Regions from separate parts of the Noviherbaspirillum cavernae genome, predicted to be linked through region 2. Evidence: predicted binding sites of a transcription regulator. Region 2 holds the regulator's gene; each other region holds the start of a gene.

Region 1 (10,468 bases), on a different contig from region 2:
CGTTGTCGCTTTCGATCAGTTGTGCGCTACCCCATCCCGAGCCTGCCGAATAGCGGTTGGCCCAGATGCTGAAGCGGGTGCCGTCGGTCTGGCACCACACGGCAATCGCATTGCCGCCCGCATCGATGGCAATGTGGGGAACAAAGGCACCGCTGGCGTTGCCTGTTTCGATCGCCTGCGCGCTACCCCAGCCGCTGCCTGCCGTGTAGCGGTTGGCCAGGATGTTGAATCGCGTGCCGTCGGACTGCGACCACACTGCCAGCGCGTTGCCGCCTGCATCGACGGCGATTTGCGGATCGCGTGCGGTGTCGGCGTCATCGGTTTCGGTCAATTGCGCGGTCTTCCACGCGCCATCGCGCGTGGTGAAAGTGAGCGAGCGGGTGCCCGCGAGTTTCTCGCCGCCGGTGCCGGACAGCGCGGTGTTCACCTGCAACGTATAGCGCGTCAGCGGTAGCAGTTGCCGCGCCGGCGTGAGCGTGATCTGTGTCCCGGCCACGGCGAGCGTTGCCGGAACGTCGAGATTGGCGCCGCGCAAGCTCACGTTGGCCGCGGTGGCGGTGGCGCCGCCGAGTCCGGCCGAGAACAGCAGTTGCGGCGCGACATCGCGCGCCACGTCGGTCGCGCCATCGGCCGGCGTGCTGGCGCTCACGCTCATGGTCTTCACGGTCGGGGCGATGTCTGTGTTGCTGCTGCCCGAGCCGCCGCATCCTGCCAGAAGAATGCTGGCCGCCAGGCCGATGAAAGTGGCGTGCCGCAAAGTAGCGGACACAGGGTGGAATGTCGTCATGTGGGATCCTCGTTGCAAGAGGCCGTTTCAATATTTGCAATTTGCCTGGAACTCGTGAGGCGAGTTCCGAATTGCCGGCCTGCGCGGAGTGTGGGTGAATGGCACTTACAGATGGCTTACATATGACGAACTCTGCTTACGGATGGTGCGGCGAGCGCGGGCATGCCGCTGTGCGAGTAAGGCGGATGTGTTGTTGTCGATGCGTTGGCCGGGACCATGACCTGCATTGACCACGACACTGCAACGGCATGAATTTGACGAGTTCGTCACTCGAATTCATGAGTTCTGCATTGAACAGCAGGTTCGGCCTGAACTTGCACTCGTACTTCTGTTCCTGAATGGCCCGCCATTCTGCGCGCTCTATCTGACATCGTTGCTTCAATTCCGAGCCGGCGCGTCAGGCGATCAGCTTCAGTCCCGGCGGCAACGACTCTCCCAGCACCAGCCGTTCACTCGCTTCATCGAGCTGCATCGGTTCGCGCACCATGGCGATCCAGATTGCGGGCGCGCCCGCCGCTGCCAATCGCTGGATGACCTGTTCGCGCAATTCCAGCGGCAGGTCGCGCGCGCGGTCGCCTGTCATGCGCGCCAGATAGGCGGCGGCGAAGGCGGCAGCCTCATTGCGCTTCCAGTTCAGCGCGAGGATCGCGGTCAGCCATTCTGCGCCGACTTCGGGCGGCACGACATCGTGTGCGCTGCCGTAAAACGGCTGGCGCGCGCCGATCCGGCCGGTTGCCCACAGGATTCTGCCGGCGAGCGCATCCTTGTCCACCGATGGAGATTGCTGCAGGCGCTCGAACAGCCATGCGCCGATTTCGCTCTTGTATCCGGCGGGGATGCGTTCCAGCGAGGCGACGAGTCGCAGCATGTCGTCCTCGCTGCCGCTCGCCAGCGTGGTCGGGCGCGGTCCGCTGTCCTCTTCACTGCCTTGCACGTTGAAGGCGAAGTCGTTGAGCAGGCGCAGTTGCGCTTCTTGCTGCAAGCCGCCGGCGACGCGCCGCCACAGCGTCCACCATTCCGCATTGACGCGGCTGTCGTTGCCGTATTGCACGCCCGTTTCGTACAGCGGCCACAGTTGCGCGATGCGCCAGTCGTCGAGCGGATAGCCGAAGCCGGGACGCAGGCAATAGCCGATGAGATTGAGCCAGAGGCGTTCATGCTCGGCCGAGCGGCGTCGGCCTTTCGCGCGTTCCCACAGCAGGTCGAACAGTTTGCGCAACAGCGGCGTATGCCAGCGTTCGCGGCTGCCGAGCAGTTTTTCCAGGCGCGTGCGGAGTTGCGTGACTTCCTTCGCCTGCACTTTCTGTGCGCGTGTGCCGAAGATGCGGTCGATTTGCGCCGCAGCGTCCGCGAAGCGTGGCGGCAATGCGTATTGCTGCTCGTCCTGCTCGGCCTGTGCATCGCGGTCGCGCAACTGGAATTCCAGCAGCCAGCGCCGGCTCGGATCTGTTGTGCTGACGCAATGCATTTCGAGCGTGCCGACTTCAGTCAGCGCGGTGGCCAGTTGCACCGGGATATCCTGTTTGCCGCCAGCGGTGTCCGCTTGCAGCGCGGTCGCGATCGGCGGCAGACGTGCAAAATCACCATGCGCGAGATCGACGATATCGCCCAGCCTGGGCGCTGTCTGATTGATGGCATCGGCCGTCGATGAGATGAGGTGGAAGCGCACCGGTTGTCCGACGCGCAGCGCAAATACGCGATCCGTGAGCAGGATTTCATGGCCTTCATCGCTGCCGCGCGGCAGGATGCAGATCGCGCGCTGCGGCACATCCTTTTCTGCATCGCTTGATGCTTCGAGCATGAGGAAATAGCTGCGCGGCGAGCCGCCGCCGATCCTCGGCGCGAGTCCCTTGCGGGCGAGGGTATAGGCGACCGCGCCGCGCGCCACCGCGACGTCCGGGTTGTCGTTGTGCAGCAGCCGCAGGGGCGCGCCGCGCCACTTCGCCAGTGTGTCCTGCAGGCGCCGCGCCAGTGCATCGGCGCGGAACACGCCGCCGTTCAGCAGCAGGGTGTCTGGCAGCGCGCCTTCGCTTGTCGCGTGCTGCATCAGGAAACCGGCAAGATGGCGCGTGACTGCCGCATCGCTCGCATAGGGCAGACCGAATTCGACGATGCCGCTGCGCCTTTGCCGCGCTGGCTCGTCCGCCGCAACCATGGGGAAAAAACCGTCGACGATGGTGCGCTCGACTTCATCGCGCGTCAGTTCCACCGAGCGTGCGCCGCCGATCACGCGCGCGCCCGCGCCGAGCAGCGTCACGGTCGTCTTGTCCGGCGCATTGGCGGCGAGCAATTGCTCCTTCGCGGCACGGCAGCGTTCCATCAATTGCGACAGCGCGCCGGCCGACAGGCGCGCCGCGCCTTCCTCTCCCGCCATGCGCGACTCGGCGATGTGCGCCAGCACCAGATCCATGTTGTCGCCGCCCAGCATCAGGTGCTTGCCGACGCCAATACGTGTCAATTCAGGTGTCAGTTCCGGTGTCAGCTGCGGTTCGCCATCGCGCAATGCGACCGTGATCAGGCTGAAGTCGGTGGTGCCGCCGCCGACATCGCACACAAGGATCAGGCGCGTCTGCGCCAGCTCCGCATCGAGCGTCTGCCGATGGCGGAACAGCCAGTCGTAGAACGCCGCCTGCGGTTCCTCCAGCAGCCGCAGGGTCGGCAAGCCGGCCTGCGCCGCCGCCTTGACCGTCAATGCGCGCGCACCTTCGTCGAACGATGCCGGCACGGTCAGCACGATGTCCTGCAGTTCCAGCGGCGCGTGCGGAAAATGCATGTTCCACGCCGCGCGCACATGCGCGAGATAGCTCGCGCTGGCATCGACCGGCGAAATCTTCGCCACATCGTCCGCCGCGCCCCACGGCAGAATGGGCGCGAGCCGATCGACGGCGGCATGCGAGAGCCAGCTTTTCGCGCTCGCCACCAACCGGCCCGGCACCTGAGCACCGAGCTTGCGCGCCAGCCGACCGATCACGACATTCTCAGTGTCGCCGCCCGCGCTCCACGGCAGCCGCAAATCGTCGCTGACCAGCTCGCCGGATGCAGGGTGATAGCGCAGCGAGGGCAGCAGCGGCGCTGCCTTGACCTCGCCGAGCGCCACCAGTTGCTCGATCTCGAACAGGCGAACCTCGTCGCTGCCGGCGTCGGCACCGTCGCTGGCCCTGGCGTCGGCATAGGCGACCACCGTATTGGTGGTGCCGAGATCGATGCCGACCGCGTAGCGCTTCATTGCTATCCGGCCTGGCCGCGCACGTTGAATTCCACCTTCCAGCGTTCATGTCCGGTGCGCGGCACGGCCGACAATTCCAGCGTGCCGGCTTCCGTTACGCGCGCGTGCAATTGCACCTGCACCACTTCGCCCGCCTGTCTCCCTTCGGCCGGCAGGGTCGCCTGGATTTCATCCAGCTCCTGCAATTCATCCGCCTGCCACGATTCCAGCATCGTGCCGATCTGATCCTGACGCCGCACGGTCGAGCCGAAGAAGCGGAAGTGCACCGGCTCGCCCACCACGAGCCCGAACTCCTGCGCCTGCAATTCCGCCTCGGTGCCTTCCTCCATGCCGAAGGGCGCGACACACAGCGCCTGGATCGGTGGCTCGATGCCGGGGATGGCCGGCATGGCCGACTCCACCGCGACGTAATAGGCGCTGGCGGTGCCGCCGCGTATGCGCACGCCCTTGCCGCGCCGCACATGGCCGTAGTACGACGCGCCGCGCGCCACCGCCAGGTCGAGGTCGGCGCCCGCCAGCATGCGCGCCGGCTGCGCGCCCTCGGCGGTAAGCCAGCGGTTCAGCGTGGCCAGCGTGCGGTCGGCGAGGATGGTCGATTTGAAGATGCCGCCGTTGAACAGCACGGCGGTCGGATGCAGAAAGCTCGCGCCCGGATCGGCCTGGCCGCCGAAGCCCTCCAGCTCCGCGATGGCGCTCACCTGCCGTCCGAGAAAGCCGGCGAGGTGGCGCGTGATCGCGGCATCCTGCGCGAACGGCAGACCCAGTTGCGTGAGACCGGCGCGCGGCCGCACGGCGGGCCGCGCCGATGCTTCCACCTGCGGGAAGAAACCTTCCAGGATCGTCGCCGTGACTTCCTCGCGCGTCAGCTCGGTGCGGATCGAACCGCCGATCAGTTTGGAACCGCGACTCGGCACGACGATGGGCATGGCCTGCATTTCGGATGCCGACAGCAGGCTCTCCTTCGCCGCGCGGCAGGCATAGGTCAGCGCGCGCATCTGCCACGGATCGAGCTGGGTGCCGGCGGCGGCGAGCTTGCGCGCCACCACGTGCGCCAGCGTCAGGTCCATGTTGTCGCCGCCCAGCAGGATGTGGTCGCCGACCGCGACGCGGTGCAGCTCCAGATTGCCCTCGCGCTCCACCACCGCGATCAGCGAAAAGTCGCTGGTGCCGCCGCCGACGTCGATCACGAGGATGATGTCGCCCGGTTTCGCTTCCTTGCGCCAGCCGCCCTCGCTGCTCAGGATCCAGTTGTACAGCGCGGCCTGCGGTTCCTCCAGCAGCGTGAGCGAGTCGAAACCGGCGGCGCGCGCCGCTTCCGCCGTCAGCTCGCGCGCCGCCGGATCGAACGAGGCGGGAATCGTCACCGTGATGTCCTGTGCGCGAAAGGGCGCGTCCGGATACGCGTGGTCCCACGCATCGCGCAGGTGCGTCAGGTAGCGCACCGAGGCGTCGAGCGGCGACACGCGCGACACATCCGGCGGCGCGTCGCTTGGCAGGATCGCCGCCCGCCGGTCCACACCGGGATGGCAGAGCCAGCTTTTCGCGCTCGACACCAGCCGGATCGGCGTGGTCGCGCCGCGGCTGCGCGCCAGGTCGCCGACGATGTGATGCTGCCCGCTGCCCCACGGCAAACTCAATTCGCCCGGCGCGAATTCATCCGCATGCGGCAGATACAGGAAGGAAGGCAACAGTGCCTGCACCGCGATTTCGCCCGGTGCCGACAATTGCGGCACTGTGAGCACGCCATGCACGCCATGCACGCCATGCACGCCATGCACGCCATGCACGCCATGCACGCCATGCACGCCATGCACGCCATGCACGCCATGGCTGGCCGCCTCGTCGTCGTTGCCGGCAGTATCGACATACGCCAGCGCGCAATGCGTCGTGCCCAGATCGACGCCGATGGAAAACCGCCGCCCGCTCACAGTTCCACCTCGGCCGGCGCCAACACGGACGCGTCGTGGCTCTCGACCAGCTTCGGCAGACGCACCTCGGTCACGCGCCAGCCGCGATGGCTGATGCTGCCGTGAAACGGCGGCTTGCCGGCGACATTGCCGGTCAGGCGGATGGCGGCGGCGTCGAAGCCATCGTTGAGCGTGATGCGGCTGCCCTCGCTTTCCTGCCGCACCGGCGCGATGCTGAAGTGTTCCTGCAGCACCTTGCGGCAGCCGTCATGCACCAGCCGCGCCGCCGCGCCGATGTCCGCATCGGAATAGCTGGTCAGATTCTCCTGCGTGAAATCGATCAGGCGGCCGTCGCGCTGCAACAGGCCGAGCAGTTGAAGCGCGGCGTCGGGCGAAGCCTCCTTCAATACCGATGGCGGCGCTTGCGGCGGCACTGGCGCTGGCGCTTGCGATGATGCAGCGGGCGGCGCTTCCTCCGCACGGCGCAAGCGCTCGACGCCGGCGGCGAATTCGCCGCTCGACAAGGTGCCGAAGAATGCGCCGAACGCCAGCCCGATGCGGCGCAGGAAGGAGGGCGTTTCATGGTTCGGATCGGGCCTGGAATTGTTCATTGTCTGCTCCTGTGGTTCATTGTCTGCTCCTGTGGTGGTCCGCGCAGCGATGCTGGCCGGCTCATTTTCTGACCGGGATTCAGGAACATTGGTTCGTGGCCGTATTGACAACGCTGGCGCGCAGGCCGTCAAAAAGATGTATTGACGGCAATATCTTGCGAATTTGACTTGTCGTCACGCAAAGAAAAAATGACGCACGAACAAGATTCGAAGTACATCAACACGACTTTTGACGCTTTCCAAGCTTCACGATTTTGTTTTCATTTATACTGTACAACCATACAGTAAATCGTTGTAAAAAGAGAATTTCGATGAAAGGCTTCGACGGATACAAGCTCTACAAACTGCACGCCGTGAAGGAACGGCTCGCGCTCGCCGTGAACACGATCGTCGAGCGCCACCGTACCGCCGGCGACGTGCTGACGTGGCGGCTCGTGCATCAAATCGAGAGCGAGGCGCTCGACATGCTGATGCAATCGCGCGATCTCGACGTGGAATACATCCGCATGGTGCGCTCCTCGCGCTGGGGCTACGTGCCGCGCGTGGACGAGCCGGCCGACCTGGAAACCCACGACGAGCTGCCGGTCGCACTTACCCTGATACAGCACGCCTACCACACCTCCCATTAGCGACGCGCCAGCGAACGCAAGGATCACGCATGGAACCCGTCGTTCGCAGTCTGCTGGAAAACGACCTCTACAAATTCACCATGTGGCAGGCGCTGCTGCACAGCAATCCCGGTGCGCACGCCGAATACAGCTTTGTCTGCCGCAACACACCCGCCTTTCCGCTTGCCGAACTGGCCGCCGACGTCAGTCGCGAAATCGACGCGCTGTGCGCGATGCGCTTTCGCGAAGACGAACTCGACTACCTGCGCAGCCTGCGCTTCATCAAGAGTGACTTCGTCGATTTCCTCTCGATCTTCCGCTTCCAGCGCCGCTTCATCGAGGTCGAGGCGCAGGGCGACACGCTGGCGATCCGCGCGCTCGGGCCGCAGGTGCATGTCATGGCCTTCGAGATCTTCGTGCTCTACATCGTCAACGAACTCTACTTCCGGCGGCTGACGACCGCCGGCACGCTCGACGAAGCGCGCCGCCGCCTGCAGGCCAAGATCGACGCGCTCGACGCTTTCGGCAAGGAACCGCCCCGGCGCAGCCCCTTCGATTTCTCCGACTTCGGCCTGCGCCGCAGGCACTCCGGCGCCTGGCACGACGAACTCGTGCGCACGCTGAAATCCAGGGTGCCGCACTACTTCAAGGGCACCTCCAACGTCTATCTCGCGAGGAAATTCGATCTGGTGCCGATGGGCACGATGGCGCATGAGTATCTGCAATCCTTCCAGGCCTTCGGCGTGCGCCTGCGCGATTTCCAGAAGGCCGCGCTGGAAGCCTGGGTGCAGGAATATCGCGGCGACCTCGGCACCGCGCTGACCGACGTGGTCGGCATGGACGCCTTCCTCGCCGACTTCGACCTCTATTTCGCCAAGCTGTTCGACGGCCTGCGCCACGATTCCGGCGACCCGGTGGTATGGGGCGAAAAGGCGCTCGCGCACTACGCGCGCCTGCGGATCGATCCGATGACCAAGCGGCTGGTGTTTTCCGACGGACTGGATTTTGCTACCGCGTTCCGCCTGTACCGCCATTTCGCCGACCGCACGCTGACCGGCTTCGGCATCGGCACCAACCTCACCAACGACACCGGCATCGCGCCCCTGAACATCGTGATGAAACTCACGCGCTGCAACGGCCAGCCTGTGGCGAAACTGTCCGATTCTCCCGGCAAGATGCTGTGCACGGACGAGACGTTTCTGGCGTATCTGCGGCAGGTGTTCGGGGTCCGGAATTCATAGGCGCGCTCGGCGTGTCTGATCCCAACACGCATCGTAGTGGAAGGGACATTTGAACGGGTTAAGTAAGCTTGCATCAGGCAAAAGGCAAGTCCTGACCTCGTTCCTTTAACAAGCACGTGCGTGCGCCAACCGCAAAGACGACGCGATGTGCTTAAAGCTTGTCATAGCACGCGCTTAGTTGGGATGGGACGGCGGAGTACATCGCCGCACAAAGATTGCGCTGTGTGCGAAGGTCGCGGTTCTCTTCAAGCTGGGGAGCGCTGGAACACCCGGCCAGCATAGTGAGAACAATCAAAATAGCTTTGCCCATGTCGACTCCTGTTGATTCCCATGCGTTGCGTTTCCCATGCCCGTATGTAGCGGGCATGGATAAACGGTACGTCAATTGCTGCTTCCGTGGGGATTGGTCATTTTGCTCATTGCGTTTTCGATGGCCTTCTTCATGCTCAAGGTGTCGGCACCCTGTGACGGCGGGAACTCTTGCATGCTTTTTAAGTGTGCGGCAAGGAAAGGCCCGGCGGCCGTCGGTGCCCATAGCTTGGAGGCGAAGAACTTGCGACCGACGTAACCCCACTCGTGCGACTCCGGGTCCATCTTTTCCATCGGGTCCATCCACAAGTTGAAGACGTAGGGCACGCTTGGGTACGCCTTTTCATTCCACCAGCTGCCCTCTTTCTTCACGCCGATATGCATCTTCCAGTGATCCACGCGCACCGCCATCAGATCGGTTTCGTCGTAGTAGAAATATTCGCGGCGTGCGGACTTCTTCGACTCTCCGGTCCAGTGATCGATGTTGTTGTAGCCGTCGAGATGCACCTTGTAGGTCGTGTCGCCCATCTTGACGCCTTCGATAAGCTTTTCCTTCAAGTCGGGCAAGCCTGCGGCGGCAGCCAGCGATGCGTACAGATCCTCGTGCGCCTGGATTTCATTGGACTTGCTCCCGGCCGGAATCTTGTCTGGCCAGCGTGCCAGACAAGGCACACGCACGCCGCCTTCCCACGTGGTGCCCTTCTCGCCGCGGAACGGCGCATAGCCGCCATCGGGCCACATCATTAATTCGTTGCCGTTATCCGTGGTGTAAATCACGATGGTGTTGTCAGCGATGCCGAGATCGTCCAGTTTCTTCAGAATGGCACCGACATGCTCGTCGTGCTCGATCATCTTGGCGCGCACCACGTCTTCTTCCGCGCGCCCTTCGTCCACGGCCATCTGCACATACCTGGGTTGCGGGTGTGACCAGATATGGATCGCCGTCGAGTTGAACCAGACGAAGAACGGCGCGTCGCCCTTGCCGACCTTGTCCATCCACGTCAGCGTTTCCGTCAGTACTTCCGAGTCGAAGGTCTTCATCCGTTCGCGCGTGAGCTTGCCGGTGTCTTCGATTTTCTGCTTGCCGACACGGCCGAACTTCGGATCTTCCGAGGGATCGTCCTCGTCCGTGGCCCAGGTGTGCAACACGCCGCGCGGGCCATAGGTCTTCAGATACTCCGGATTTTTCTGTCCCGGATAATCGAGCTCTTCCGGTTCTTCTTCCGCATTCAAGTGATACAGATTGCCGAACCATTCGTCGAAGCCATGCACGGTCGGCAGAAATTCATTGCGGTCGCCAAGATGGTTCTTGCCGAACTGCGCCGTCGCATAACCTTGCGTCTTCAACACCTCGGCCAAAGTCGGATCGACCTTTTGAATACCCCGTGTCGAACCAGGAATGCCGATGGTGGTCATGCCGGTACGTACCGGCATTTGCCCCATGATGAACGCGGCGCGTCCCGCCGTGCAACTCGGCTGACCGTAATGATCGGTAAACAGGATGCCTTCTTCGGCGATGCGATCGATATTCGGCGTGCGTCCCATCATGCTGTTGGTATAGGCACCCACATTCCACATGCCGATGTCGTCGCCGAAGATGACAACAATGTTCGGCTTTCCTTGCGCTTGCTTGTTTTGCGTTGCCATGCTTCCTCCAATTGGACAATAGTGCTGCGGTAAAAGATCACTGCACGATCACCGGCGGAATAACCAATACAACCCCGTTGCTCCCAGCACGATGACAATTCCACTGATGAGATCAATTGCTAGCTCGGTGAG
Region 2 (10,468 bases):
GTAACACCGCAAGTCACCGGCACGGTCGCGAAAATCCATGTCGACGACACGGACGTGGTGAAGGCCGGCCAACGCCTGATCAGCCTCGACATGGCGGATGCCGATGTGGCAGTCGCACAGGCAGAAGCGCAATTGGCGCAAACAGTGCGTGAAGTGCGCACGCTGTACGCTTCGCAGGCGCAAGCCGGTGCCAATCTCGCATTGCGCGAGACGGAACTGGTGCGCGCGCAGGACGACCTCTCCCGGCGCAAAACCCTGATCGGCTCCGGTGCCGTCTCGGGCGAAGAAATCCGCCATGCCGAGATTGCCGTCACGGCAGCCAAAGCCGCCGTCGCCGCCGCGACCGAACAATTGGCATCGGGTCGCGCATTGACCGAAGGCACCACCGTCGCCAGGCATCCCAACGTCCAGCGCGCCGCCGCCCGTCTGCAGGAAGTGATACTGACGCAATCGCGCTCCACCCTCTACGCACCGGTTGGCGGCGAGATCGCCAAGCGCAGCGTGCAGGTCGGACAGCGCATCAATCCCGGCGCACCTCTCATGGCCATCGTGCCGCTCGACCAGGTGTGGGTCGATGCCAACTTCAAGGAATCGCAGTTGCGCGACATGCGCATCGGCCAGCCTGTGACCCTGGTTTCCGATCTGTACGGCAGCAAGGTCGAGTACCACGGCAAGGTCATCGGTCTGGCCGCAGGCACCGGTTCCGCGTTCGCGCTGCTGCCGGCGCAAAACGCCACCGGCAACTGGATCAAGGTCGTGCAGCGCGTACCGGTGCGGATCGCGCTCAATCCCAAGCAACTTGCGGAGCATCCGCTGCGCGTCGGCCTGTCGATGACCGCCAGGGTGGATATGCACGACCAGACTGGTGCCCCCGTCGGCGCTGGTGGAAGCCACGCCGCGACGCTGGCGGCGCACTCTGCCGCCGCCGACGAAAACGATGCAAAGGCAAAGATGCGCATCGACGCCATCATCGCCGCCAACCTGAAATAAGAGATCCGGATGCAAGCCCAAGCCGCAAACGACAGCCACCCGGCGGTGGCGCCGCAAACGCCGGCACCGCTCAAGGGCCCCGCGCTGTTCCTGCTTACCGTCGCGGCGGCCTTGTCGACCTTCATGGAGATCCTGGATATCACGATCGCCAACGTGTCGATACCCACCATCGCAGGCTCGCTCGGCGTCTCGACCAGCCAGGGCACCTGGATCATCAGCGCCTATTCGGTTGCCGCCGCCATCGCGGTGCCGCTGACCGGATGGCTTGCGCGGCGGGTCGGCGAAGTGAAGCTGTTCGTGGTATCGGTGCTCGCGTTCACGCTGATGTCGGCGCTGGCCGCATTCTCGGTCAACCTGCCGATGCTGGTGATATGTCGCCTGCTGCAAGGCCTGGTGTCGGGGCCGATGGTGCCTCTATCGCAGACACTGTTGGTGCGCAATTTTCCGCCCGAGAAGCGCGGCGCGGCTCTGGGTCTATGGGCGATGACCGTCATCCTCGCGCCGATCTGCGGCCCGCTCCTGGGCGGCTATATCAGTGACAACTATCATTGGTCCTGGATTTTCCTGATCAATATCCCGATCGGCTTGTTCGGTGCCATCACGATCTGGACACTGATGCGCAAGCGCGATTCCGTCACCGAAAAGATTCCGCTCGACATCACCGGCCTCGCGCTGATGGTGGTCGGCATCGGCAGCCTGCAATTGATGCTGGAAATCGGCAAGGATCATGACTGGTTCGCCTCACCTTTGATCGTTTCGCTGGGCGTGATCGCCGCAGTCGCGCTCACCTTTTTCATCGCCTGGGTCTTGACCTCGCGCCAGCCCGTCGTCGATCTGCAACTCTTCAAGGACATCAATTTCCGCTATGGCGTGATCCTGCTGTCGGTCGGCTTCATGACATATTTCGGCTCGGTCGTGATCTTCCCCTTGTGGCTGCAAGCGGTGATGGGATACACGTCGGCACAGGCTGGCATGGCGATGGCGCCGGTCGGCATCTTCACGCTGATACTCTCACCGCTGATCGGCAGGAATATCGCCAGCCTGAACCTGCGTGCGCTGGCAACCTTCTCATTCATCGTGATGGGCGGCGTGTCATTGTGGAACAGCCTGCTTTCACTGGAAGTCGGCTTCTGGGATATCGTCAATCCGCGTCTGGTGCAAGGGATAGGAATGGCCTGCTTCTTCATGCCGGTGCAATCCTTGATGCTGTCCAACATCACGCCGGATCGGATGGCAGCAGCATCCGGACTGTCCAATTTTCTGCGCACCCTGGGAGCCGCGATGGGTACCGCAATCAGCATCACCGCGTGGGAACATCTCGCCACCAGTCACCATGCACGCCTTGCCGAAAACATCACGCAGTACTCACCGGCCAGCAACGATTACCTCAATACCCTCCGCGCCAGCGGCCTGTCGATGCAACAGACTTACGCAGTCGTCGAGCGCATGCTCAATGCACAGAGTTACATGCTCGCCACCAACGAATTTTTCGTCTACTGCGGCTTTGCGTTCTTTGCGCTGACGGGACTGGTCTGGCTGACCAAACCGAAGAAAGGTGCGGCTGCATCCGGACATTAGAGCAAGTCCGTTTGCATGAATGGAATAGTCACAGCTTGCACGCGCATTCCGAACGCAAGCGGGATAGTGAATGCAGGCGGCGCGGAAAGAGCCATAAGTTTCGCATGGCATCGCCGCGCAGCTCCTTAACGGTGCGTCCTTGCAGAATGCACCGTAGCTCGCAAATCGGACAGAACTCAGTAAACGAATGAAGCATTGCCATGCAAGGCAATCCTGTCCCGCAGACGCGGCGCATGCCTCGCGAAGCCCCTGCCCCATGCCGTCCGAATCCCCGCCAATTTTTGCAAGCGCACACGTGCCCGCACCGGACGAGCCTGCAACGTTAGCGCCAACTCCCCTGCTGGAGAAACCCTCCCATGCAGGACTCGCCTCGGCTTGCGTGCCGAGCGCCCACTTCACCACGAATGCGAACTTTCGCACGCGCATGAAAAAAGCCGGGCGAACCCGGCTTTTTTCATGCAACTGATTATTACTACTTGTTACGCCTGCTCGCCGAACACCGCAACCGTGACATCCACCACGACGTCCGTATGCAGAGCAACGGAAACAGCGTGATCGCCAACAATCTTCAACGGGCCTTGCGGCATGCGGACCTGGGCCTTCTCAACCGGGAAGCCTTGCTTGGTCAGCGCAACAGCGATATCGAAGTTCGTGACAGAACCGAACAGACGGCCGTCAACACCAGCTTTTTGACCGATCTTCACAGTCTGGCCGCTCAGTTTTTCGCCTTGAGCCTGTGCCGCACCCAGCTTCTCGGCCGCAGCCTTTTCGAGTTCTGCGCGCTTCGCTTCGAATTCGGCCACAGCCGCTGCGGTAGCGCGGCGCGCCTTGCGTTGCGGGATCAGGAAGTTACGGGCGTAACCATCCTTGACCTTCACGACTTCACCAAGATTGCCGAGATTAACGACTTTTTCCAACAGAATGACTTGCATGTTTTTCTCCTATTTCCGCCGTCAATTACGCGTTGTGCAGATCGGTGTACGGCAGCAACGCGAGGTAGCGTGCGCGCTTGATCGCGGTGTCGACTTGACGCTGATAGATTGCCTTGGTGCCGGTCAGGCGTGCCGGCATGATCTTGCCATTTTCCTGAACGAAGTCCTTCAGGGTGTCGATGTCCTTGTAGTCAACCTGCGCAACGTGTGCTGCGGTGAAGCGGCAGAATTTCTTGCGCTTGAACAGCGGATTTTGCTGTTGACGTCTTTGCTTGAGTTTGCTCTTGTCGAATTTTTTACCGAATGCCATTTTTGGCTCCTGTATCTAGTGATCTGGTGAATATGCCTCGAAATCCGTAACGTGGAACACGAGGCTTTTGCTGTTGCGATTCTTGCGTGCCAGGAATCCTGTGAACCAGCATGTCGAACCCAATTCAGCCTGATTGAATCTTCCTGAAATTTCGCCTGCGGCAACCGCAGCGACTTCAAATTCAACCAACCGGGACACACCTGCTTCCACTTGCTCCGAACTGTGCAGCAACTTTGCCGACACGATCGGGATGCCTGCCGGGGTGTAGCGCAACGCGTCGCGCTCGGCAATGCAGGCAACAAACTTCAGCTGATTCACGCTCCTTCGTCGCTAATGCGTCGCAAAATTACGCGGCAGCTGCCTCGGTACGCTGACTCTTGGCGGCATCTTCCTTCTGCACAGCCTTCATCATCGGCGACGGCGCTGTTTCCGCCTTCTTCATCTTCACGGTGAGATGGCGCAAAACGGCATCATTGAACTTGAAGCCGGTTTCGATTTCGGCGAGAGTTTCGCTGTCGCATTCGATATTCAGGCACACATAGTGCGCCTTGGCCAGTTTCTGGATCATGTAAGCCATCTGGCGACGACCCCAGTCTTCGACACGGTGCATATTGCCACCGCGCGCGGTGACGATGCCCTTGTAACGCTCGATCATCGCCGGAACTTGCTCGCTCTGGTCGGGATGCACGATAAACACGATTTCATAATGACGCATGTAATCTCCTTATGGACGGATAACAAATTGCCCACCTCGGCGTCAAGACGAGTGTGGGAAGAGGAAAGCCGAAAATGATAACCTGAAAACAGCGAAAATTCAATTGTTTCAAAGCCTTACCCGACATGCATATCACCGCGCAGTATTTGCTGCCAGCCGCTTGCAATAATACGAATACTGTATAAAAATACAGACTGTCTTTATGACCAGCCATTCTTGCCCATCAAACAAGCAGCCATGATCAAACTCACAGCCCGCCAGGAACAAATTCTCCGCCTAATCAGGGAAGCAATCGATAACACCGGTTTCCCCCCAACCCGAGCCGAAATCGCTGCCGAACTCGGCTTCCGGTCGGCAAACGCAGCGGAGGAACATTTGCAGGCATTGGCAAGAAAAGGAGCGATCGAGATTTCCCCAGGTACTTCGCGCGGGATCCGATTGCGAGACATGGCATCGGGGGATGTACCGAGCCGGGTTGGCACGCAGATGGCCCTCCCCCATCCGCATCTGATGCAGTTGAGTCTGCCGCTGGTTGGCCGTGTGGCTGCGGGCTCGCCGATCCTCGCTCAGGAGCATATCGAAACGACATACAACGTTGATCCCTCCCTGTTTTCGGCCAAGCCGGATTACCTGCTCAAGGTGCGTGGATTGTCGATGCGAGATGTCGGCATCCTTGATGGAGATTTGCTTGCAGTCAAGAAAATCGATTCGGCAAAGAACGGGCAAATCGTTGTCGCACGCATTGGCGATGACGTCACGGTAAAGCGATTCAAGAAAACGGGATCGCTCATTGAACTTTTACCGGAAAATCCGGACTTCGAGCCCATTCGCGTGGAAGAGGAACGTGACGGTTTTGCACTGGAAGGATTGGCGGTTGGTTTGTTGCGCGCCTGGGGCTGATGCACGGAAGGACGCACGTGACAACTTCTCGTGCGTTGTCGGACCACATTTGACGAACGATCAAAACAATGTCCGGACGGAATATCATCCAATCCAATTGCGGGCACTAGCAACTGGCTATCGATGGCATTTGCGCAATATCTGCGTTGCAATCCCTCTCAGGATATTCACTTCCTCGGTTTCCAATTGCGTTCGTGAGAACAGCCGTTTAAGTCTAGGCATCAATTTTTTCGGATTCGCAGGATCCAAAAATTCAATCACCACCAGCGCCTGCTCCACATGCGCATACATGCCGTCGATCTGTGCCATTTCTGCCATCTCTCCTTGAAATCCGATTGGCGACACCGGCACGACGTCGCCCGCGGCAGCCACCCGGCATTCATACGCCAGCACTTGAACCGCTTGTGCAAGATTGAGCGATGAATAGTCGGGATTCGCGGGGATGTTGATCAGGACATTACATTTTTCAACGACGTCATTGGCCAAGCCGTAACGTTCATTTCCGAAAATCAAGGCTGCATTCAGGTTCGGTGCAGCGGCAAGTTGCATCGCCAAGGCGCGCGGTGCCAGTACCGGCGGCGAGAATTCGCGCAGTCTTGCCGTCAAGGCTGCCGCATAGTTGCACCCGGCGAGCGCATCGTCGACAGATCCAACGATGCGTGCCGAATTCAAGATATCTTGTGCACCGCTCGCAAAGGCAATCGCTTCGGCATGTCCCAACACATCTGGAAAGCGCGGATTGACCAGTACGAGTTCGGAAAACCCCATGGTTTTCATCGCACGCGCGACCGCGCCAATGTTGCCCGGATGGCTTGTTTCAATCAGCACGAAACGCAGGCGTTTGAAAAGAGAAATACTGGATTGCGACTGGTTCATTTAAAATAGCGTCATTGCGCGGCAAACTGACTGTTCGGCCAGACCTGCCGCATCGCTCATTAATTCATCTCATGTGGTTCCGTGCGGTACGCAACGGTGCCGCGATTTTAACGGAATTTTCATGCATCCCATGCTCAACACGGCGGTGAAGGCAGCTCGTCGCGCCGCCTCGATCATCAATCGTGCTTCGTTCGACATCGAACGCGTGAAGGTCACCCAGAAGCGCCATAACGATTTTGTCACCGAAGTCGATCAGGCCGCCGAAATGGCCATCATCGAGATTCTGAAAAACGCCTATCCCGATCATGCAATCCTGGCCGAGGAATCGGGCCCATCCGCCAACCTGCATGATGAAAACGAAAACGTCTGGATCATCGATCCGCTCGACGGCACGACCAATTTCATCCACGGATTTCCACAATACTGCGTATCGATCGCACTGCAGCAGCGCGGCCAGATCACACAAGCGGTCGTGTACGACCCCACCCGCAATGACTTGTTCACCGCTACCAAGGGGGCCGGTGCATACCTGAATGATAAGCGCATTCGGGTAGGACGCCGCGACAAGGTGGCAGATGCGCTCGTCGGCACCGGCTTTCCGTTTCGCGACATGGAAGGGCTGGAGGAATACCTGCAAATGTTCCGCGTCATGACGGAGAGAACCGCAGGCCTGCGCCGTCCGGGTGCTGCAGCACTTGATCTCGCCTACGTCGCCGCCGGTCGCCTGGACGGTTTCTTCGAAAAAGGTCTGCAACCGTGGGACATGGCGGCAGGCTCGCTTCTCATCACCGAAGCCGGCGGCATCATGGGAACCTTCGCCGGCGAATCGGACTATCTGTACAAGGGCGATGTCATCGCGGGATCGCCGAAAATCTTTGCCCAGATGGTGGCGCTGCTTGCGCCATTTGCAAAATAAGCAACGACACGTATTGCGTAGCAACGTGCAATGCCGTCATTGCACGCGCGACTTTACACACCAACCTCTCAACCGCACCTTTCGGTAATTTTCCGAGTGCACATTCGCCTGCCCGCGGCTCACGCCCTCGATAACGGCGGGCGAATATTTTTCGATTGATTATTCATGCCTTTTAACAGCCTCGGCCTTGCCGAAGAAATCGTTCGCGCTGTTCGCGAACAGGGATACACCACTCCCACCCCGATTCAAACCCAAGCCATTCCTGCAGTATTGGCGGGCGGCGATCTGCTCGCCGGAGCGCAAACCGGTACCGGCAAGACCGCCGGCTTCACCCTCCCGATTCTGCATCGACTTGCAGCGCGCACTGCCGCCACGGCAGGAGCAAGCCGGCCGATACGTGCACTCATCCTGACCCCGACGCGCGAACTAGCCGCCCAGGTCGAAGAAAGTGTGCGCGTTTATGGCAAGTACCTGAAACTGACCTCCGCAGTTGTCTTCGGCGGCGTCGGCTTCAATCCGCAGATCAAGCTGCTGAAGCACGGCGTCGATATTCTGGTCGCCACCCCGGGCCGCCTGCTCGATCACATGCAGCAAGGCACCGTCGATCTCACCAGAATTGAAATCCTGGTTCTCGACGAAGCAGATCGCATGCTCGACATGGGCTTCATCAGGGATATTCGCCGCGTCCTCGCCGTATTGCCGCCGAAGCGGCAAAACCTGCTGTTCTCCGCAACGTTCTCCGATGACATCAAGGCCTTGGCGGAAAGTTTGCTTGATGCTCCTGCCGTGATCGAGGTAGCGCGCCGCAATTCCACCGTCGAAGTGATCACGCAAAAAGTGCATCCGGTGGACCGCAATCGCAAGCATTCGCTCCTCAGTCACCTGATCAAGGAGCGTCAGTGGCCGCAAGTGCTCGTCTTCACCCGCACCAAGCATGGCGCCAACAAACTGGTCGAACAACTCGGCAAGGAAACCATTTCGGCGCTCGCCATTCACGGCAACAAGAGTCAGGCGGCACGTACGCGGGCACTTTCCGAATTCAAGGATGGTAGCTTGCAGGTGCTGGTTGCGACCGACATTGCGGCACGCGGAATCGACATCGACTTGCTGCCGCATGTCGTCAACTACGACTTGCCGAACGTGCCGGAAGATTATGTCCATCGTATCGGCCGCACCGGCCGTGCCGGCGCGACAGGCGAAGCGGTCTCGCTGGTGTGCGTCGATGAGCATGACCTGTTGAAAGACATCGAGAAACTGATCAAGCGCACATTGCCGCGCGAGGTCATCGTCGGATTCGAACCGGATCCCGACGCCCGCCCTCAACCGATCCAGCTCCGCAGCGGCAACCATCCGCATACGAACGGCCGCCCCCCCAGGTCAAAAACCCAGCAAACAAGCCGGCCTGCCGGCAAACCCGCTGCGCCGCATCGCTCGGGCGGACGAGGCAGATAGTTTTCTTGCTTGTCGCCTGTGCCAGCGCACATCTGGCGTCTGGCACACGAAGAGGTGGAGCCTGTCCTTTGACTGACAGATTGCTCCACCGCCGGCGAATACGGCGCATCGTGCCGGGTATAAAATATTTCGCTGCATCGGCGTTGCCTGAAATCCTCCTCATCAAAGTCAACGCGATGCATCCAATCTAGAAGGGCTGGGATGGCTTTGAAACCTGCGTTGAAACCGGAAACCGGCGAGGGGCTGCCTCGCGCTCACGCATCATTGGAGAAACATACTCCGATGATGCAGCAATACCTTCGCATCAAGGCAGACTATCCGACCACACTGGTGTTCTACCGGATGGGCGATTTCTACGAACTGTTTTTCGACGACGCCGAGAAAGCCGCACGGCTCATCGGCATCACGCTGACGCAGCGCGGTAATTCCAACGGCTCGCCAATCAAGATGGCTGGTGTGCCCTTCCATTCGCTCGAACAATACCTCGCCAAGCTGATCAAGCTCGGCGAATCGGTCGCCATTTGCGAACAGATCGGCGACCCGGCGACCAGCAAAGGGCCGGTAGAACGGAAAGTATCAAGGGTCGTCACACCTGGCACCCTCACCGACTCCGACCTGCTTCCCGAAAAATCCGAACGCCCCTTGCTCGCGCTTTGTACCGTCGCGCAGCGCAAGACCGTGACCGTCGGATTGGCGTGGCTTTCCATGGCCAGTGGTGCCTTGAAGCTGATGGAATTCTCCGGCGATGCGAAAACGCTCGATGCTCGATTGAAGCAGGAGCTCGAACGCATCGCCCCCGCGGAAACCCTTGCCGCGGAGAGTGAACAGGGCATGCTTGCCGGGACTGCCGCCAGCAGGATAACGTCGGTGCCCGATTGGCATTTCGATATTGCCAGCGGCAAACAGGCGCTGCTGGATCAATTGTCCGCCGCGATGCTGACAGGCTTTGGCGCGGAAGGATTGACTGCGGCGGTTGGTGCGACGGGCGCATTGTTGCGCTATGCGCAAGCGACGCAAGGAAAGGGATTACAGCATGTGCGCACGCTGGCTGTCGAAACGGAAAACGAATTCATTGGACTGGATGCCGCGACGCGTCGCAATCTGGAGCTGACCGAAACCATTCGCGGCCAGGAAGGCTCGTCCGCATCACCTACGCTCTTCTCGCAGCTGGATCATTGCCGCACCTCGATGGGATCGCGCCTGTTGCGCCATTGGCTGCATCATGCCAGGCGCGACCAGCACGTCGCCAAGGCGCGCCACGTGGCCATCAATGCGCTGATGCGTGCCGATGCCGCCTCGGGGTTGTCCGCCACGCTGGCCGCGGTGCCGGATATCGAGCGCATCACCACGCGCATTGCGCTGCTGTCGGCGCGCCCGCGCGACTTGGCGGGCTTGCGCGGCGGATTGCAGCAACTGCCGTCGCTGCGGGCATATGTCGATATGTGCAACAAGGATGCCGATGCGCCATTGCTGAAAGAGATTCATGATGCGTTATCGACCCCGGCCGAATGTCTTGATCTCATCGAACGTTCGATCGCGTTGGAACCGGCGGCAATGGTGCGCGATGGCGGCGTGATTGCGCGTGGTTTCGATGCCGAACTGGACGAATTGCGCGCGCTTTCGGAAAATGCAGGGCAGTTCCTCGTCGATCTGGAAACCCGCGAACGAGCACGCACCGGCATCGCCAATCTCCGCGTCGAGTACAACAAGGTACACGGCTTCTACATTGAAGTCACACACGGCCAGACCGACAAAGTACCCGACGATTATCGCCGCCGCCAGACCTTGAAGAATGCCGA
Region 3 (10,468 bases), 1.6 Mb from region 2:
CGGTGCCACCAGCGGTGATGTTTGGGGTCCAAGTGATATTTTTGGAATCAATCACTGTAGCCTTGATGTTTTGCAGTACCGCAGTAATCACACCAGCGGTACTTACGTTGTAGCTCACAACCTCATTGGTAAGCGTTGGGCCGGAAGCGGCCAACCCAAGCGAACCCCAGCTGTCCGCAGCAAAACCACTTTGCATCGCACCACCGTTTTCCTGCATCATTTGGGCGACAGCCAATTTCACGGGATCTACCGCAGTCGCCACTTTAGAAAGCTTGGCCCTGACCACGTAGTCTTGGTATTGCGGGATCGCTACCGCCGCCAGGATACCAATGATCGCCACCACGATCATCAATTCAATCAAGGTAAAACCGCGCTGCGCACGTTGAATCATTTTCATCGACCTCATTTTGCTCTCCCTTTGGAATCAGGCAGCGAATCTGCCATTGCACTCCATTCAGCAAACGGCATGCCAACAGGAAATTCAGCTTTCAGGACGATTTGCCACCCGGCATTAAGCTGGCTTTAACAATTTTTGCCATCTACTAACAATTTTTGTCAGCTTGCAGTCCTTGTTTGCCATTGACGTGCAATGCACGGCAAAAATTGTCGCGCCCGATTCGCAATCCTTCCGAGAAAGCCTCGGAATTCGGAACCGCTCAATTGGCTTTAGCTGCGATGGCAAGAATGTTGCCGAAAAAACCATCAACATTGGTGCGATGAATGGATTCCGTCGTGAAGGTTGGTGTGGATGACGATCCACCTCTTGGGCAGAACGCTCCCGCATCCTCTGCTTGCGAGAGCGCCAATCCCTATTGTTATCCTTGCCGGGGAGGCCTGAACGGATCTTCCATGTCTGCACGCGCGGACGAGAGCATGTAATGCCGACTGCCTTGGGCAGCAAGTCCGCGCGAGGGCTTTGAACAGATCAGGATTCGGCGCGCGCCTGCTTCCTTGTGAGCACGAATCCCGTCGCTACCACGATGACGGCACCGATGATGCTCGGGATATTCACATGCACCGCCGTGCCCGGTATCAGGAAATCCAGCCCCGGCCAGTTGGCCGCGATCCACGGTGCGACCGCTGTATCCGACACGATCATTCCGCCCGCCAGATAACCCAGCAAGCCGGCACCGAAGGTAATGATGATCGGGAAGCGTTCCATCAGCTTCAGAACGATGGTGCTGCCCCAGATGATGATCGGGATGCTGACCATGATGCCGAAGATCACGAGCGCCAGCTGGTGCTCGCCGGCTTGTTCGGCTGCGCTTGCCACTGCAATGACGTTGTCGACACTCATGACAAGGTCGGCAACGACAATGGTTTTGATCGCGGTCAGGAGCCGGTCGCTTGCCTGGATATCGCCGTGTTCATCGTCATTTTCGGCCAGCAATTTGATGCCGATCCATAGCAGCAGCAGGCCGCCGACGATTTTCAGGTAAGGCACTTGCAGCAAGGTGACGGCGAAGGCGATCAGCACGATACGGATGGCGATCGCGCCGAAGGTTCCCCACAGAATGCCCTTGGTGCGCAGGTTCGCAGGCAGGTTGCGGCATGCAAGCGCGATGACGATCGCGTTATCGCCGCCCAGCAAAATGTCGATCAGGATGATTTGGCCAATCGCGACCCAATTCAGATTCAGTAAAAAGTCCATGCAAGTGCCCAGAAAAAGTGTTGCGCGAAATAATACGGGGAGCCAAAGCTCCCCGCAAGTTGTGCCTAGTACGTACCAGGGCTTTACTTCATTGTCACGGCCATTACAGCACGGACTTCAGCAGACGCCCCATTTCCGACGGATTCTTGGTCACTTTGATGCCGCAGGCTTCCATGATGTCGAGCTTGGCTTGTGCCGTGTCTTCGCCACCGGAAATCAACGCACCGGCGTGGCCCATGCGCTTGCCCGGAGGCGCCGTGACGCCGGCGATGAAGCCGATCACGGGCTTCTTCATGTTGTCCTTGATCCAGCGTGCTGCGTTTGCTTCGTCGGGACCGCCGATTTCGCCGATCATGATGACCGCGTCCGTTTCCGGATCGTCGTTGAACATCTTCATGACGTCGATGTGCTTCAGGCCGTTGATCGGGTCGCCGCCGATACCGACTGCGGAGGACTGGCCCAGGCCGAGTGCGGTCAATTGACCGACGGCTTCATAAGTCAGCGTACCGGAGCGCGAGACAACGCCGATGCGGCCCTTCTTGTGGATGTGGCCGGGCATGATGCCGATCTTGATTTCGTCCGGCGTGATCAGGCCCGGGCAGTTCGGTCCGAGCAGCAGGGTCTTGCTGCCGGATTTGGCCATGCGGTCCTTCAGTTCCAGCATGTCGCGCACGGGAATGCCTTCGGTGATGCAGATCGCCAGATCGAGTTCGGCTTCGACGGCTTCCCAGATCGCTGCAGCAGCGCCTGCCGGCGGTACATAGATAACCGAGACGGTTGCGCCGGTCTGGTCTTTCGCTTCCTTGACATTCGCGAAAATCGGGATGCCTTCGAAATCCTCGCCCGCCTTCTTCGGATTCACGCCTGCGACGAAGGCGTTCTTGCCATTGGCGTAATCGCGGCAGCCGCGAGTATGGAATTGCCCGGTCTTGCCGGTGATGCCTTGTGTAATGACTTTGGTGTCTTTATTGATCAGGATCGACATATTTCTTCCTCGTGCGATTATTTAGCGTTGGCCGCAGCGACGACCTTTTGCGCAGCTTCTTCCATCGTGTCAGCCGAGATGATCGGCAGGCCGGAATCGGCCAGCATCTTCTTGCCGAGGTCTTCGTTGGTGCCTTTCATGCGCACGACCAGCGGCACGCTCAGGGACACGGCCTTGGATGCGGCGATCACGCCTTCGGCGATGACGTCGCAACGCATGATGCCGCCGAAGATGTTGACCAGGATGGCTTTCAGGCCGGGGTTGCGCAGCATGAGCTTGAAGGCTTCGGTCACTTTCTCGGTGGTGGCGCCGCCGCCGACGTCGAGGAAGTTGGCAGGTTCGCCGCCGAACAGCTTGATGGTATCCATCGTGGCCATCGCCAGACCGGCACCGTTCACCAGGCAGCCGATGTTGCCGTCGAGGGAGATGTAGGCGAGGTCGAACTTGGAGGCTTCGACTTCGGCCGGATCTTCTTCGTCCAGATCGCGCATCGCGACGATTTCAGGATGACGGTACAGCGCGTTGGAGTCGAAGTTGAACTTGGCGTCGAGCGCGATCACCTTGCCGTCGCCAGTCAGGATCAGCGGGTTGATTTCGGCCAGCGAGCAGTCTGTTTCCCAGTAGGCTTTGTACAAGCCTTGCAATTGCTTGCGGGCGTCAGCGATGGAGGCGGCCGGCACGCCGATCTTGGCTGCAACTGCATCAGCGTCGGCGTCGGTCAGGCCGGTGGCCGGATCAATTACGACATTGTGAATCAGCTCCGGGTGCTTTTCCGCGACTTCTTCGATGTCCATGCCGCCTTCGCTGGAGGCCATCAGCACGACGCGCTGGCTGACGCGATCGGTCACCATCGAGACGTACAGTTCCTTCTTGATGTCCGCGCCTTCTTCGATCAGCAGGCGGCGTACCTTCTGGCCTTCCGGGCCGGTCTGGTGCGTGACCAGCTGCATACCCATGATGGCGTCGGCGTATTCCTTGACCTGGTCGAGCGACTTGGCGACTTTCACGCCGCCGCCCTTGCCACGGCCACCGGCGTGGATTTGCGCCTTGACGACCCATACCGGACCGCCAAGGGTTTCGGCCGCCTTGACCGCTTCTTCAACGGAAAGGCACGGAATGCCGCGCGGAACCGTCACTCCGAACTTGCGGAGGATTTCTTTGCCCTGATACTCATGGATTTTCATGCGAGCTTCCCTTCAGACGCTTATTGAAAAAAATAAAGGTTAATCAAGTGGATTGGACTTTGGGCTGGGCATTGATCGCCCAGCGGGGGTAATACTTCGCAACCGCAGCGCCGTCCGAGCGCAAGGCATGGCAACGGTCGAGTTGAAATGGTTTATGAGTTTGCTCGTCGGCACCCGCACCGTCACGCGTATCGAGCACATCACCGGCGAATGCTTGTATGGCAGCAGTCGGCAACACTTGCAATAGTTCGGTCAAATGCGTGCATCCCTGAATTCCGGACAATCGTTCCTTGACGCCATTGCGAAAACCCTTCAACAGGTTCAAGCCGATCAGCCTCCGGTAGGCCGGGCCGATCGTGTCGCAATAATCCGGATAGGGAACTGCATCCGAGACGGCTTCGGCATCCACAATGGTCAACTCGAGGTCGATTGTCAAACGCAGCCAGAGATCGTGCACCGGAGTACCGGCCGGTCGAACGCCGGAAGCGAGGTTTGCAGCGCGGGTTTTGATGTCGGTGATATGAGCGTCGATATCCCACAATCCATCGTCGCGCACGAATGCTTCGACGTGAATGGCGCGTGTGTGCTTGAGCGCACGGCGGGAAATCGACGGAGATAAGGGCATGATGAGGTGCCAGTAGAACTGGCAAGATAATGCCGCATTGCGTGTCGCTGCCGCAGCTTCTACGACAACAGCCGCTCATGCGGCGCTGCAAAAAACCCCGGAAGTGTAGCACAGCTCAAGATTGGATAGTCGTCTTGAAATTTTTGCGTGGCTGACAATAAATAGTGTCGCATCAAAAAAACATACGACCGGACAAGTTTGTTGCCTGAAGAAAAATCGCATGCGCGGGGGCAAATCCAATTCGAAGGCTTGAATGGCATCGACGCAAGAGGCACGTCATCCTGACGAGAGTGAAAAAGAAAATCGAATCGCTATTCGTCAGCGTGACCGATTTCACGTATCGCGGCTCGAATTGCGCTCATTGAAAACCCGCGCTGCTGGAGAAACCGCATCTGCCTGGCTCGCTCTGAAGCGTCCTCGGGAGGATGGCCGAATTTTCTATCCCAGACTTCGCGCGCTCGCGCGACTTCAGTCTGGCTCAGGTCTGCCTTGATGCCTTCCAGCACGTCGGAGTCGATACCGTGACTCTGCAGTTCGGACATGATCCGGCTGTTGCCGAATCGGGCAGCGCGACGATTCACCATCGATTCCGAAAAGCGGGACTCGGACAAAAACCTCGAATTTTCCAGCCAGTCGAGCAAGGACTCCACATCGTCGCGCTCTTGCGCATAAAGTGAGAGCTTGCGCGCGAGTTCCAGGCGACTGTGTTCGCGGGATGACAAATACTTCAGGGCTCGCGCCTTCAGACTCATTTGCATTTTTGCCATGGTGTTCTGAAAGCACGAGCCCTTCTCACGTGAAGTAATCGGTACAGCACGAATCAGTACGTCCGCATTTTCTGGAATGTGTTCAGAAGGTCACTCTTCTTCCTTGGCAAGCGGAGCCAGTTCGCGCACACCGAGCGATGCGCGCACCTTGTTTTCGATTTCGCGTGCAAGTTCCGGATGCTCTTTCAGGTAGTTGCGGGCGTTGTCCTTGCCTTGGCCGACACGCTCGCCGTTGTAGCTGTACCACGCGCCGGATTTTTCGACGATTTTCGCATCCGAACCGAGGTCGAGAATCTCGCCTTCGCGCGATGTACCTTCTCCATAAAGGATGTCGAAATGCGCTTCCTTGAACGGCGGGGCGACCTTGTTTTTGACAACCTTGACCTTGGTTTCGTTGCCGATCACCTCGTCGCCGGACTTGATGGAGCCGGTACGGCGGATATCGAGGCGGACGGATGCATAGAATTTCAACGCGTTGCCGCCGGTAGTCGTTTCCGGGTTGCCGAACATGACGCCGATTTTCATGCGGATCTGGTTGATGAAGATGACCAGTGTGTTGGTGCGATTGATGCTGCCGGTGAGCTTGCGCAGTGCCTGTGACATCAGGCGGGCTTGCAGACCTGGCAGGGAATCGCCCATGTCGCCTTCGATTTCGGCGCGCGGCGTCAAGGCGGCGACCGAGTCGATGACAACCATGTCAACACTGCCCGAGCGCACCAGCGCATCGGTGATTTCCAGCGCCTGTTCGCCGGTGTCCGGTTGCGAAATCAGCAGATCTGACAGGTTGACGCCGAGTTTTTGCGCGTACACGGTGTCAAGCGCATGCTCGGCATCGATGAAGGCGCAGGTACCACCGAGCTTTTGCATTTCGGCAATCGCTTGCAGCGTCAGGGTGGTCTTGCCCGACGATTCCGGTCCGTAAATTTCGACGACGCGTCCGCGCGGCAGTCCGCCAACACCCAAGGCGATGTCCAGACCGAGCGAACCGGTCGAAACGACCTGCACTTCTTCTGCCACGGCACCGTCGGCCATGCGCATCACGGAACCCTTGCCAAACTGCTTTTCGATCTGTGCCAGTGCGGCAGCGAGCGCCTTGCTCTTGTCCGGATTGAGTGCGGATTTCTTGTCGTCCATGGTGTGTTCTTTCGGCGGTTGGATGAAAGGATCTGTGGAACTGATTTTCAAACTGCTGAACGTCAAATCGACGCCATAGTCAGTACTGTATAAAAAACCAGTGATTTATGCAAGCGCTGTTTTTCAACTAATGAAAAAAGTTTATTAATATGCAGACAGAGTAGTAAATTGACTGTTTGCCGCCATTGGGAAACTCCTTCGGCCCCTTGAACCTGATTTGCCGTGTACCAACATGCGTATTTTGCTTGCCGAAGACGATAGCGTTCTGGCCGACGGACTGACCCGTTCCTTGCGTCAATCCGGCTACGCGATCGATTGTGTGAAGAATGGCGTGGAAGCCGATTCGGCGCTGTCGACGCAGGATTTCGATTTGCTGATCCTGGATCTGGGGCTGCCCAAGATGCCGGGGCTTGAGGTGCTGCGCCGCCTGCGCGCCCGCAACTCGCACTTGCCGGTGCTGATCCTGACCGCGGTGGATTCGATCGAACAGCGGGTGAAAGGACTTGACCTCGGCGCGGACGACTACATGGCCAAGCCGTTTGCCTTGTCCGAGCTGGAGGCGCGCGTCAGGGCGCTGACGCGGCGCGGCGTCGGCGGCGGGCCGACCGCAATCAAGCACGGCCCGCTCTCTTACGATCAGGTCGGCCGCATTGCGTACATGCATGATCAGATGCTGGAACTTTCCGCACGCGAGCTGGGATTGCTGGAAGTGCTGTTGCAGCGCACCGGGCGTCTGGTTTCCAAGGAACAGCTGGTGGATCACTTGTGCGAGTGGGGCGAGGAAGTCAGCAACAATGCCATCGAGGTGTATGTGCATCGGCTGCGCAAGAAGATCGAGGTCGATGGCGTGCGCATCGCGACCGTGCGCGGTCTGGGCTATTGCCTGGAAAGGTATTCGGATGCGAATGCACACGGCACCCCTTCCACGAATTGAACCGAACCATGAGCGATCCACATCACATGGATGCGGGCGCTCCCTCCGCCCCTCCTGCGCCTGAATCGACTGCGCGATCCGCGTCGGCCGAGCCGATCGCGACCCAGCCCCAGGAGCGCATTCAACGCTCGCTGTTCGGCGAAATCCTCGACTGGATGCTGGTACCGTTGCTGCTGCTGTGGCCGATGAGCATTGCGATCACTTACCTTGTGGCGAAATCGATCGCCAATCATCCTTTCGACCGTGCGCTCGACGACAATGTCACGGTACTCGCGCAGCAGGTGAAGGAAGTCAACGGCAAGGTGGTCGCGCCGCTGGGGAGTTCGTCGCGCGACATCTTGCGCGCCGATGATGTGGACAATGTCTATTTCCAGATCAGCGGGCCGCGCGGCGAGTATATCGACGGCGATCGCGACGTGCCGCCCCCGCCCACCGAAGAGGAAAAGGCATACCCGGGATCGGTGCAGTTTCGCAACGAGTCGATGCGGGGAACCGACGTGCGGATTGCGTATGTCTATGTCGATTTGCGACCGTCGCACAGCGCGCATCAGGCGATGGAGCAGAATCTGGCGCTCGTCCAGGTCGGGGAAACGCTGGACAAGCGGGTGCAACTGGCCAATGAAATCATCAAGGGGGTGATCCTGCCGCAATTCATCATCCTGCCGATTGCCCTGACGCTGGTGTGGTTTGCCTTGACGCGCGGACTGTCGCCGCTGACGGAACTGCAGCAGCGCATCCGCGAACGGCGGCCGGATGACTTGAGTCCGATCGATTCCGGCCAGGTACCCGAGGAAATCTCGCCGCTCGTGCGTTCGCTCAACGACATGCTGGAACGGCTGTCGCAGACCATTCAGTTGCAGAAGCGCTTCATCGCCGACGCCGCCCATCAAATGAAGACGCCGCTGGCGGGCATGCGCATGCAATCGGAACTGGCGCTGCGCGAAACCAATCAGCATGAGATCCATCGCTCGCTCGAACAGCTGTCCAAGAGTTCGGAATCGGCGACGCGCCTGGTCAACCAGTTGCTCGCGCTGGCGCGTGCGGAAAACCAGACGCCGCAGTCCAATCCCTTCGTGCGGATCGAGCTGTCCGCGATCGCGCGCGATGTGGTGCAGGATTGGGTGCAAGCCTCCTTCACCCATCGGATCGACCTCGGTTTCGAGCAGCCTGGACATCCGATCATGCTGTTCGGCAATGCCATCATGCTGCGCGAACTCCTGAGCAACCTGATCGACAATGCCTTGCGGTATACGCCGTCCGGCGGCAGCGTCACGGTCAGGGTGCGCGCCAACGAAAACGAAGGCCTCGCAATACTGGAGGTCGAAGATACCGGACCGGGAATTTCGCCTGCCGAGCGCGCGCATGTATTCGAACGGTTCTACCGCATCCTCGGCAGCAATGTCGAAGGCAGCGGCCTCGGCCTGTCCATCGTGCGCGAGATCGCGCAGCAGCATGGCGCGGAGGTCGACATCTTCAGCAATCCGCGCAGCCACGATCCGAAACTGCCCGGCAGTCTGTTCCGCGTGACGCTGCACATGGAGCAACGTCACGCCTTCATCGATGACATCGGTTGATATGCGCCTGGAATCCGGAAAAACCATCAAACTCGACCGCGTCCAGCACTGGAAGCGCACCCGACGTCTTACCTCCATCCTGCTGTGCGTCTGGTTCGTCGTGACGTTCGGCGTCGCCTGGTACGCGCGCGCACTATCCGGCATCCAACTGTTCGGCTGGTCGTTCTCCTACTACATGGCGGCCCAGGGCATCATCCTTGTCTATATCGCGATCATCGGCTTGTACACATGGCGCATGTCGAAGCTCGACCGCCTGCTTGAAGGCGAGGACGCCGATGGCAAATAGGGCATTTGCGCAACAGCTGTGGCGCTATTACGCCTGCTACACGATGGGTTTCATCCTCTTTCTGCTGTCCATTGCGATTCTGGAGAAGGAGGGATTCCCGCGCGTCTGGATCGGCTACATCTTCATCTTCTCGACCATCGTCCTGTATGCCGGCATCGGCATCATCAGCCGCACTTCCGACGTGTCGGAATACTATGTCGCGGGGCGGCGCGTCCCCGCCATTTTCAATGGCATGGCGACGGCGGCGGACTGGATCTCGGCGGCGAGTTTCATCAGCCTTGCGGGCGGCTTGTATCTGTACGGTTTCGACGGCCTTGCCTACATCATGGGATGGACCGGCGGCTACTGCCTGGCGGCTTTGCTGATCGCGCCGTACCTGCGCAAGTTCGGCCAGTACACCATTCCGGATTTTCTCGCGGCCCGCTACGTGGGGCGCTACGGCGGCAATGTGGTGCGCATTTTCGCGGCGCTGGCAACGATCATCATTTCCTTCACTTACGTGGTCGCGCAAATCTACGGCGTGGGCCTGATCACTTCGCGCTTTACCGGCATCGATTTTTCCGTCGGCATCTTCCTCGGGCTTGCAAGCATTCTGGTGTGTTCCTTCCTTGGCGGAATGCGCGCCATCACATGGACCCAGATCGCGCAGTACATCATCATCCTGATCGCCTACCTGATCCCGGTCGTCTGGCTGTCGATGAAACACACGAATGTGCCTGTTCCGCAGGTGGCATACGGATCGGTCTTGAGCAAGTTGAGCGACAGGGAACAGGCGCTCAACGCCGATCCGAAAGAACAGGAGGTGCGCGCGGTTTTCAAGCGCCGCGCCGAGGAATACGAAGCGAAGCTGAAGGCCCTGCCCGCATCATGGGGACAGGGCCGGGTCGAAGCGCAGCGTCATCTCGACAAGCTGAGGAAAAGCAACTCCTCGCTCATCGAAATCAAGGCGGCAGCACGCGAACTCTCGAACTATCCCAAGGATGCGGAAGAAGCCCGACGCAGATGGACCGAGGCCAGAGCCGCCAATCTCGCGCACACCGAACCGATCGTTGCGCACACGACGCCGTTTCCCGGCAAGGACGAGGCCGCATCCGACATCAAGCGCAACAATTTTCTCGCGCTGATCCTGTGCCTGATGATGGGGACCGCCGCGCTGCCGCACATCCTGGCGCGCTTCTATACCACGCCGTCGGTGCATGAAACGCGGTTGTCGGTTTTCTGGACCCTGTTCTTCATCATGTTGATCTATACCTCCATCCCGGCGCTGGCCGTCATGGTGAAATACGATATCTACACATCGCTGGTCGGGATGGATTTCTCGAAGCTGC

The links. The regulator LexA, encoded in region 2, represses DNA repair genes until DNA is damaged. The targets are predictions, from matches to a motif close to ACTGTATNNNNATACAGT.
Region 1: D3870_RS18570 (DUF2471 family protein) is a predicted target of LexA. The motif match lies at 6,800-6,817, and genes of this name have one in related genera.
Region 3: recA (recombinase RecA) is a predicted target of LexA. The motif match lies at 6,431-6,448, and genes of this name have one in related genera.

Annotation. Positions count from the first base shown of each region.
Region 1 covers NZ_QYUN01000003.1:2,819-13,286, forward strand. Annotated here, with positions in the region: gene D3870_RS18550 (Ig-like domain-containing domain) at 1-787, opposite strand, end outside; gene D3870_RS18555 (Hsp70 family protein) at 1,185-4,013, opposite strand; gene D3870_RS18560 (Hsp70 family protein) at 4,016-5,941, opposite strand; gene D3870_RS18565 (DUF2760 domain-containing protein) at 5,938-6,531, opposite strand; gene D3870_RS18570 (DUF2471 family protein) at 6,843-7,160, shown strand; gene pncB (nicotinate phosphoribosyltransferase) at 7,190-8,380, shown strand; gene D3870_RS18580 (arylsulfatase) at 8,762-10,336, opposite strand; gene D3870_RS22405 (hypothetical protein) at 10,385-10,468, opposite strand, start outside.
Region 2 covers NZ_QYUN01000002.1:2,334,616-2,345,083, forward strand. Annotated here, with positions in the region: gene D3870_RS10855 (HlyD/EmrA/EmrK family protein) at 1-990, shown strand, start outside; gene D3870_RS10860 (DHA2 family efflux MFS transporter permease subunit) at 1,000-2,568, shown strand; gene rplI (50S ribosomal protein L9) at 3,048-3,500, opposite strand; gene rpsR (30S ribosomal protein S18) at 3,526-3,810, opposite strand; gene priB (primosomal replication protein N) at 3,826-4,128, opposite strand; gene rpsF (30S ribosomal protein S6) at 4,157-4,525, opposite strand; gene lexA (transcriptional repressor LexA) at 4,763-5,425, shown strand; gene D3870_RS10890 (RNA methyltransferase) at 5,543-6,301, opposite strand; gene D3870_RS10895 (inositol monophosphatase family protein) at 6,432-7,217, shown strand; gene D3870_RS10900 (DEAD/DEAH box helicase) at 7,383-8,669, shown strand; gene mutS (DNA mismatch repair protein MutS) at 8,952-10,468, shown strand, end outside.
Region 3 covers NZ_QYUN01000002.1:714,958-725,425, reverse strand. Annotated here, with positions in the region: gene D3870_RS03515 (pilin) at 1-391, opposite strand, end outside; gene D3870_RS03510 (TerC family protein) at 926-1,651, opposite strand; gene sucD (succinate--CoA ligase subunit alpha) at 1,755-2,636, opposite strand; gene sucC (ADP-forming succinate--CoA ligase subunit beta) at 2,654-3,820, opposite strand; gene D3870_RS03495 (DUF2889 domain-containing protein) at 3,864-4,445, opposite strand; gene recX (recombination regulator RecX) at 4,757-5,212, opposite strand; gene recA (recombinase RecA) at 5,303-6,346, opposite strand; gene D3870_RS03480 (response regulator) at 6,579-7,280, shown strand; gene D3870_RS03475 (sensor histidine kinase) at 7,289-8,854, shown strand; gene D3870_RS03470 (DUF4212 domain-containing protein) at 8,856-9,140, shown strand; gene D3870_RS03465 (sodium:solute symporter family protein) at 9,130-10,468, shown strand, end outside.